3 regions of the Aliiglaciecola sp. 2_MG-2023 genome follow, and region 3 is predicted to be linked to each of the others. Evidence: predicted binding sites of a transcription regulator. Region 3 holds the regulator's gene; each other region holds the start of a gene.
The links. The regulator FliA, encoded in region 3, starts transcription of late flagellar genes. The targets are predictions, from matches to a motif close to CTAAAGNTNNNNNNNNNNNNGCCGATA.
Positions count from the first base shown of each region.

Region 1 (3,287 bases), on a different contig from region 3:
AGCGTTCAAACGCTGTACTTAAATTATTGTTCGACGTGAATAGCTGACGACTCGCATTCAACGACGACACATTTGTGTTGACGTATAAAGACATTTTTTTCTCCTAACGATTTAAGCAATCCGCCAAACCTATTATTATTATTAGTGGTTTTTGCGGTGATTCTAAGTGCGCTATTATTAGTTTTATTACGTCACTTATTTAGGCGTGTACTTATTATTTTTTTATTTTGTACATCGCTCTTGGAATCTTTATCGAACAGGATCGAAAAATCCTTTAGCATAAATTTAAGCTAAATTATTATCCCTATTAATATCAATTAGTTAGGTTGAGAAAAAAGCCGACTAAATTAGTCGGCGAAGCGCTCTCACGTTAGGAGGGAAAGAGCGCACTCTCTACGTTATGGGCCATTAAAAGCAGAATCACTACCCCCTGGCTTTAATTTCCCAATCGTATTCTATTAACCTAGAAGCTGAAGCGCTGATTGTGGACGCTGATTAGCCTGAGACAAAACAGTTAAACTTGCCTGTTGGATAATCTGATTACGTGTCAATTCAGCAGTTTCTGTAGCAAAATCTGTATCACGAATACGTGAACGAGCTCCAGCAACATTTTCAGATATATTACTTAAGTTTCTGATAGTTGATTGGAAACGGTTTTGCAGAGCACCTAAATCGGCACGTACAGCTCCTACAGTTGAAATTGCAGCAGTAATCTCTGTTAACGCTGCAGATGCAGATTCAATACTCGCAACTGACGTAGCAGCGATACCTAGGCCAGAAGCCCCAAAACCACTAGTTCTAGACAAATTAACAGAAATAGTTTGACCACCGTTTGCACCCACTAGGAATGCAGCTGAAAATGCCCCATCAAGGATGTCGACACCGGCAAACTGTGAAGTTTGAGCAATACGTGAAATTTCAGTTTTAAGTGCTGAAACTTCTTTTTGTAGTGCTAAACGGTCAGCAGAGGTATTAATACCATTTTGTGATTGGACTGCAAGAGTACGGATACGTTGAAGTGAGTTTGTAACTTCTCCTAACGCGCCCTCAGCAGTTTGTGCTAAAGAAATCGCATCATTGGCATTTCTTACAGCTTGGTTAAGACCTTGAACCTGGGTGGTTAAACGGTCGGTAATTTGCAAACCAGCAGCATCATCCGCTGCACGGTTTATACGGAAACCAGAAGACAAACGCTCAAAAGACGTGCCTAAACGGTTAGATGAATCAAATAATTGACGTTGCGCATTCAAAGACGAAACGTTGGTGTTAACGTATAATCCCATGGGATATCTCCTACACTCTCAGTCCAGCGTTTCGCTGGCAACCGATAAAAATCGGTGGTTAAAAAACACATTCAAGAACATCAATCTTAGTCAAAACTAGATCGGTGTTACTGGCTCTCTCAGATAGGGTATCGACGGGTTAAAAAATCCCTTTAACTAAATTTTGCCGTTTTTTATAAAAACGGCAAAAAATTTCCGCTTTGCAAATTGTAATTAATTGAGATTCAATAGCTTTTTAGATAAAAATAAATTTTAAAAATGATGATTAATTGGACTAATTCGATTTGGAAAACATCTAAACACAGCGCTTTTACCGATCTTTGTGAGTTTGCTGACAAACTATTTGTTAGTTTTAGAGAAGCGTCAGATCACATGAGTCAAGATGGTGACATACGCATCGTTACTTGCGACCTATTTGGTAAAAAAATTAACAGCACCACCCTTAAAATGGCAAATTGTGATTTGCGAGATCCTAAGTTAACGGTCATGCCCGATGGCAAATTACTGATGACTGCCTACGCTCGTTGTTATGATGAAACTGGCAAGTGGCGGCATAGTCGTTCGTTGTGTTGGTTTTCCCAAGATGGATTAAGTTGGTCGAGTCAACATTGGTTTGCAGAAAAAAATTGGTGGGTTTGGCGAATACGCTGGCAAGGAGAACAAGCCTATGGATTTGCTTACAAACGTGCTCAACAACAACTGAACCTATATAAAGGTAATCCATTACGCACCTTTGATTGTGTAAAACCTAATGTGCTTAGTCTAGCCAGTCACGGACTTGGTTATCCTAATGAAAGTGATTTGTGTTTTATGAAAAATGGCGATGCTTATGCCGTGGTTCGCAGAGATGCTGACTCGTTTACTGCGCAATGTGGCTTTTCAAAACCTCCCTATAACCGTTGGCAGTGGTTTGATTTGCAACAATATATTGGTGCTCCTGTTATCATTTCACATGGTCCGGAAAATATATTGATTTGTGGTAGGGCTTGGTTGAATGGAAAATTTAAAACTGCGCTTTGGCAAATGAACATTGAAACTAATAAGTTGATCCTAAAGGTTGTTCTACCCTCAGGTGGCGACTGCAGTTATGCGGGCATGGTGCGCTATAATGAAAAAATATACGTTAGCTATTATTCAAGTCATATCGACAATCAAAGTCACATCTATTTAGCGCAGCTAAACCTTTGATCTAAAATTAAATATAGTCAAATAACGTTAGTCCAGTTACGCGCGAAAAAGTTGCTTGAGCTGCTTGCAATGCGGTTTCTTGTTTACTCAATTCAGAAACGGCCTCTGCATAATCCACATCTTCGATGTTCGCACGGGCTGTTTTATTGGCGATTTCAAGATCCAAATTCGATTCATAAACCGACTCGGCAACATTCATGCGGCCACCTAAGGATGAAGTTGCATTAGCTAACGCCTTTGAACCATTATCAATACCCACCAGTGCATCGGCTATGGCTTCATTAAGTCCTTTATCAGTCAAATCGCCATTATTCAGCGCCAGATAAAAGTTGTTTAATGTTTCGGCTATATTTTTCTTTTCTGGCTTATCTAATTCAAAGTCAAAGGTATTACCGACACTTCCTTCAACATTAAATTCAATGCCATTAAACACTAGGGGTTCCCCAGAAATAAAATTAACTGTAGCAATTGTATCGCCGCTACCCAAGTTATCAATTTGCAGTTGATTGCCCGCTAGTATAGTCGCTTGAAACTGGTTGTTCGCCGGGGTCACAGCATCGTAATTATTTTTATGAAATTTATCGAAAGCAGCTTGCTCAGTAATAACAGAGGAAATTGACGATATACCAACGTCTCCGGTGACACTAAAATTAAGCCTAGCTTGTACATTTTCAAAAACAGATTTTCCAGAGCTATTAGACTGAATACTCAGCGCGTCGGAGACTTGGATTTTTTTCACTCCATCATCCCCAGAAAACGTATACTTTTCACCGACCGCTGAAGGATTATAAGTAAACGCTTCGGTTTGAGATTGAT
Region 1 is NZ_JAUORY010000001.1:313,442-316,728, reverse strand. Features, by position in the region: gene Q4567_RS01280 (flagellin) at 1-94, opposite strand, end outside; gene Q4567_RS01275 (flagellin) at 459-1,283, opposite strand; gene Q4567_RS01270 (hypothetical protein) at 1,542-2,471, shown strand; gene flgL (flagellar hook-associated protein FlgL) at 2,479-3,287, opposite strand, start outside.
Region 1: a site for FliA is predicted at 1,413-1,439, ahead of Q4567_RS01275 (flagellin). Genes of this name have one in related genera too.

Region 2 (3,287 bases), on a different contig from region 3:
GAAGTGGCAAGGGCCGCTGGTATCGCGCCTACGTCCTTTTATCGTCACTTCAAAGATATCGATGAGTTAGGGTTAACGCTAGTGGATGAAGCTGGGTTAACTTTGCGTCAATTAATGCGTCAAGCTAGAGTAAGAATAGCGTCAGGAGGCGGAGTTATTAGTACTTCAATAGATACGTTTATGGAATTTATCTCGGCTAACAGCAATATTTTTAGATTGTTATTAAGAGAACACACTGGGACCTCAAACGCCTTCAGAGCTGCTGTGTTCAGAGAGATTCAGCACTTTACCGAAGAACTGACCGACTATACTGTGGCAACAACTGGTTTAAATAGAAAACTCGCGAATTTACAAGCTGAAGCAATGGTTAAACTGGTGTTTAGCACTGGTGCTGAGGCGCTGGATTTAGATCCTATTCAAAGAGAACAATTGGCGATTCGATTAAAAATTCAGTTAAGGTTCATTACAAATGGCTCGTTAGAGTTCGCTAAAAGCAATGAACCTATTTAAATCTTGTTAGTTTTTTCGCACTAAATATACACCGGCTTCAACGTGGTGGGTATAGGGGAACTGGTCAAATAGAGCAAAACGATGGACTTCATGAGTTTTGCTTAATAGGTCCAAATTATTTTGCAAGGTTTCTGGGTTACATGAAATATACACGATATTGTTATATTTACTGATCATTGAAACTGTTTCATCATCTAAACCTGCTCTTGGCGGATCGACTAACACTGTGCGGCAATCGTATTGGGCTAAATCCACCCCTTCTAGTCGATTGAATTTTCTTATCCCTGCTTGGGCTTGTACAAACTCTTCGCTAGACATACGAAGAATTGTCACATTGTCAGCCTGATTGGCGCTGATATTATATTGTGCTGCAGCAACTGAGGTTTTTGAAATTTCGGTGGCTAAAACCCGTTTGAAGTTTTGCGCCAAGGGAATGCTAAAGTTGCCTAAGCCGCAGTATAATTCGAGTAAATCACCTCCGCTATTTGCGGTAACATCAAGTGCCCATTCAAGCATTTTTTGATTAACCAACGCATTTGGTTGAGTAAAGCTATTTTCAACCTGCTTAAATTCATAGGTTCTTTGTCCTATAGGTAAACGCTCGATGACAAAATCTTTATCCACTATGACTTTTTGTTTACGGGCTCGACCCACTATATCTATTGGATAGTGCTGTCTTAGCTGTTTTAAAATTTTACTTATCTGTGCATGCCAGCTTTCATCTAATGGCTTGTGGTAAAGCAGGGAAACGACAATTTCACCACTTAAAGTACTTAAATAGTCGATTTGAAATAGTTTGCGTCGCGCTATTTCATTGTCTTTTAATAGCACCACCAAATCGGCCATTACTTGATTGATCAGTTTACTCGCGGGAGGAAATTGATCGACGCGGTATTTCTCTTTGCTTTGTTGGTCGAACATGATGTGAAACAGCTCATCACCTTCATGCCAAACACGAAACTCCGCACGCATTCGGTAATTCAGAGTTTGCGAAGCGAACACTTCTAATTTGGGCATTTTAAATTGGCTAAACTGAGCGCTTAAAGCTGTCACTTTTTCATCGAGTTGAGCTTGGTAAAATTGGGGATCTATTTCTGTTGGACGCATCAAAAACTCGATTAGGTTGGCATTGAAAGAAGATTCGCGAATTTTAAAGATTTCCTGCGCGCTTGCAAATGCAATTTGGTTTTTGTTTTACCGTACATAGGGTAAAGCACTAATTTGACTGAGTATTTCCCATATTAGCGGAGTTATTTAATTTAATTTCTCAATAAAGTGAATTTATAGCCGATACTATTACATGAGGATAGTGAGGTATTGCACATGAATTTCGGTGAAATTAAAGCGTTTATGGGAGATAAAACTCAGGTTAATCCCAATGACGCTGTGAAAAATCAATTGCGCGAAGCGGGTTTAAGACAAGCCGAAGCGGGTATAAGTGCGCCTGCAGAATCTACGGTTAGCAAACTCAGCTCGCAAACCACAGTCGGGTTAAGAATTTACAATAACTCGCTCAATCAAACATTACAAATTGATGAGAAGCGTGCCAATCTTAAAAACCCAGAAGAAACTAACAAGAGTCTGTTTGACTTCGAGGAAGTGGCCAAGAATGTGCTCCAATTTGTTGGTGGAGTGATATCTGGCGCTGCTCGTAATGGGGCAGATGAAGAAACATTAGTTAGTTTATTCGAACAAGCACGTTCCGGTGTTTCTAAAGGTATTAAGCTGGCTGAAAAAGATTTATCTGGTTTTATGAACGAAGAAATTTCCGACGGAATAGGCCGAAGTGCCGATTTGATTGAACAGGGAATTCAGCGTTTACAAGATAAACTCTTCGGTAGTCAGAGTGATCCAGAAGATAGGGAATTGCAATCAGATACTTCGTTAATAACAGAGAGTCTTTCTGCCTCCAGCCAACAAAATGGCGAATTACAGATCCGCACTCGAGACGGTGATGAAGTGGTTATTCGTTTCGAAGATTTAAAACAATTCGAATTAAATCGACAGGTTTTATTGCAACAAGAAAAACAGATTAAGCAAGAACCAAACATTGAGCACAATGATGTATTGCCACGGGCTGGTATTGACAGTGCTGGAAATGAAACAGTAGAAACTGCCAACAACGAAGCTGAAGAAGTATCAGCTCAATCTAATACTCAATCTGAAACGTCTCAAGCGGCCACTAAACAAACAGAAGTGCAGCAGTCGGTGTTTATTGCACAGAATAATTACAGCTTTTCTGTATCTGGAGAGTTAGACGAAAGTGAGTTGCAGTCCATTGGCCAGTTAGTTTCTGATGCTAATGATTTGGCTACGACGTTTTTTGATGGTGATATCGAACGGGCCTTCGAACAGGCCTTAGAAATTGGTTTTGATGAACAGGAGCTAACCAGCTTCGCTTTACAGTTAACTCGACAAGAGCAAGTGGAAGTAGTTAAAACTTACGAGTCAGTTTCACATTACAGCGATGAGCAAGGTAGTCAAGAACAGTCATCAAAGCCGGTGGAGAGAGTAAGTGATTACTTACAAAAAATGTTGAATGTGTTTGAGCAATCACAGCAAAAGTTAGCCGATGGTGATCAGTACGAAACTTTGATTAATAGCATTATTAATGAAGTGCAGGATTTAGGTACAAATGATTTGGTGTCGGCAATCAATGATTTTCATGCATTCAATAAACAGTTATTGAATAATTTGCCCACTGCAAATCAATCATCTGAATCTGAACAATAGTTTAGAGACTAGTGCCACAGTTTATTAACAGGCTGTGGCACTAG
Region 2 is NZ_JAUORY010000002.1:90,288-93,574, forward strand. Features, by position in the region: gene fabR (HTH-type transcriptional repressor FabR) at 1-510, shown strand, start outside; gene trmA (tRNA (uridine(54)-C5)-methyltransferase TrmA) at 517-1,617, opposite strand; gene Q4567_RS02380 (DUF5610 domain-containing protein) at 1,834-3,243, shown strand.
Region 2: a site for FliA is predicted at 1,777-1,803, ahead of Q4567_RS02380 (DUF5610 domain-containing protein). Genes of this name have one in related genera too.

Region 3 (3,287 bases):
TAATAATCCATCTAAGTCCGAGCAAAGAGATTTAAATTCGCCAAGTTGTAACTGCCTAGTCATCAACTTTTTCCACTCGGGGAGCAAATTATTAATACCTGTATGCAGCTTTTCAGCAATAGGCATACTTGCTTCCACGGCATCCATCGTTGTGTTAGCCGCTTTTTCGGTCGTTTCTATAACATAGTTCAGGCGACTTTGCGCATCAGGTATTTCTTCATTGGCTAAATTCGAAATGCGATCATCAAGTTGAAAACTATTCAGAGAGTCATGGAGCTGGCGGGTTAATTTGCCCACCTCTGCAAATAATTCAACAGAATTGGTTAAAGAGGCTTCTTCGAGCAATTCGCTAGCAGCTTGGTTATCTCCGCTTTCCAGCAATTCAACTAATTTTTTAGCGTCATCAAGAGACATTGGAGCTTTATTAGAGCCGGTCATTTAGACACTCCTAATTTTCAACACAGGTTAAATCTTAACCCAGTCTCTCAAAAATCTTGTCTAGCTTCTCTTTAAGCGTAGCCGCCGTAAAAGGCTTAACAACATAACCGTTCACTCCAGCCTGAGCTGCCGCCACAATTTGTTCTTTTTTCGCTTCAGCCGTTACCATTAAAACTGGTAAATGCTTTAAACTATCATCTGCACGAATGGCTCTAAGCAAGTCAATTCCTTGCATGCCTGGCATATTCCAGTCTGTTACTACAAAATCAAAATCACCTTGTTGCAACATAGGTAACGCAGTGCTGCCATCATCGGCTTCTTGAACGCTTGTGTAACCTAAGTCTTTAAGTAAATTTTTGATGATGCGTCTCATCGTTGAAAAGTCATCAACAACGAGGATTTTCATATTTTTATCCAAAACTGCCTCCAATGAGGATTAAATCAAATGGTGTTTTATTATTCTTCGTTAACTCGCCAAGATTGCATTTTGCTTTTCAATTTTAACATTGCTTGGCTGTGAATTTGGCTGACTCTGGACTCGCTAACTTCGAGTACCTCGCCAATTTCTCTGAGATTCAACTCCTCATCATAATACAATGACAGTACGATTGCTTCTCGTTCCGGCAAAGTAGTAATAGCATGTGCTAATGCTTTTTGAAATGAACCTTGTAGTAAATCCTGAAAAGGCGTGTCACTACCTTTATTTTGCTCAGTGGTAATCACATCTTCGGTAATACCTAAATCTTCAATACCGATAATTTTTCCAGCGTTGACTTCATTCAACATCTGATGGTATTCGGGTAGGCTTACTTCTAACTTTTCCGCGATATCTATATCTCTAGCATCTCTGCCCGTTTCACGTTCTACTTGATTAATTGCTTGGGTAATTGCTCTGCCATTTTTATGCACAGATCTGGGTGTCCAGTCGCCTTTGCGGATTTCATCAAGCATGGCTCCGCGGATACGGATACCTGCAAAAGTTTCGAAACTTGCGCCTTTTGAGCCATCGAAGTTTTTTGCGGCCTCGAGCAATCCAATCATTCCAGATTGAATTAGATCATCCACTAATACACTGGCAGGTAATCTGGCTAATAAATGATGGGCAATTCGCTTAACCAAGGAAGCATGTCTTTCTACAAGTTGAGCCAAATCGGCTTGTTGTTGATAAGCTGCTGCCTTTCTAATCACCTTTGTCCACCTACCACTTTTTCGGCGACAAGTTGTTCTAAGAAAAACTCTAAGTGTCCACCAGGTTGGTTGGGAATTGGCCAATGCATTGCTTTTTCTGCAAGGCCTTTAATAGCGATAGAAGCTGGCGATCCTGGAAATGCATCTACAATTGCTTTTTGTTTTCGAACTGACTTACGAATATTCTCATCGTAAGGAACCGTTGCTACTAGTTCTAAAGCAACATCTAAGAAACGGTTAGTCACTTTAGATAACTTTGCAAATAACTCTTGTCCTTCGCGCATGTTACGTACCATGTTGGCAACGATCTTAAAGCGAAACACGCCGTGTTCTCTGTTCAGTAGTTTGATCAACGCGTATGCATCAGTTAAAGAGGTGGGTTCATCACAAACAACCATCATTATATCTTGTGATGCTCTGGAAAAACTGAGCACCATATCTGATATGCCCGCGGCCGTGTCTACAATAAGCACATCTATATTGGTACGCAACTCACTAAACGCGCGAATTAGTCCTGCATGTTCAGTGGGGCTGAGTTCGGTCATTGATTGTGTTCCGGAGGTTGCCGGTGCAATCAATACCCCATGAGGGCCCACAACTAAAACTTCATCCAGCGTACATTCACCAGATAAAACATGGGATAAGTTTTTTTCTACTCGCAAGCCTAACATGACGTCGACGTTTGCCAACCCTAAGTCGGCATCTAACACCATGACGCGCTTGCCCATTTTAGCCATCGAGATAGCCGTGTTTAAGGTAATGTTCGTTTTACCGACCCCACCTTTACCACCGGTTACCGCAATCACTTTGATTAATCGAGATTGATTCATTCGTCTTAAGCTACTCGCTTGGTCGTCAATCATATTGCTAATGCCGATTTGTTTAGTTCTGGCTTAGCAGTATGAATCAAACCATATTTTTTATAAAGCTTAGCCGCTGCAGAGATTAAAAACTTTGCGTCTGCAACTTTAATATCTTCAGGGACTCGTTGTCCATCCGTCAAATAACTAACGGCTAACTTATGTTCAATTGCCACACTTAACGCTTCTCCGAGACTATAACTCTCATCGAGCTTGGTTAAAATACATCCCTGCAAATCAATATTGCTAAATGCACTCAAAGTATGCTGCAGCACTTTGTATTGTGCATTGGCTTGAATCACAACATACTTCTTGATATTAGCACATGAATGCTGATTTAAGGTATCTAACTGCTTGATTAGTCGAGAATCTCTTTGACCAAAACCTGCAGTATCTATTAAAACCAATCGCTTGTTACGCAGTTGGAAGAGTATATCTGACAATTCTTCCGCATTTTGCGCTTTTTTTACGTTACAGCCAATAATTTTTCCATAAGTCGCCAATTGTTCAAACGCCGCTATACGATAGGAATCAATTGTTACCATCGCGATTTGGTCAGCGCCATACTTTTGCGCTGCTCTGGCCGCCAATTTGGCTATGGTTGTGGTTTTTCCTGTCCCTGTGGGACCAACTAATGCAACAACACCTTTGTCGGCCAGAATAGCATTGCCAGTGGTTTGGATACGATTAGACAATAGTTTAAGTAAAAATAACCAAGCCTGCCTTTCATCTGCGTTTTCGGGAGTAGGAGTATAAGAGACTATGTCATCGGCAATGTGACTACTAATGCCCATTTCAATC
Region 3 is NZ_JAUORY010000003.1:78,618-81,904, forward strand. Features, by position in the region: gene Q4567_RS04190 (protein phosphatase CheZ) at 1-438, opposite strand, end outside; gene cheY (chemotaxis response regulator CheY) at 473-856, opposite strand; gene Q4567_RS04200 (RNA polymerase sigma factor FliA) at 895-1,626, opposite strand; gene Q4567_RS04205 (MinD/ParA family protein) at 1,623-2,489, opposite strand; gene flhF (flagellar biosynthesis protein FlhF) at 2,486-3,287, opposite strand, start outside.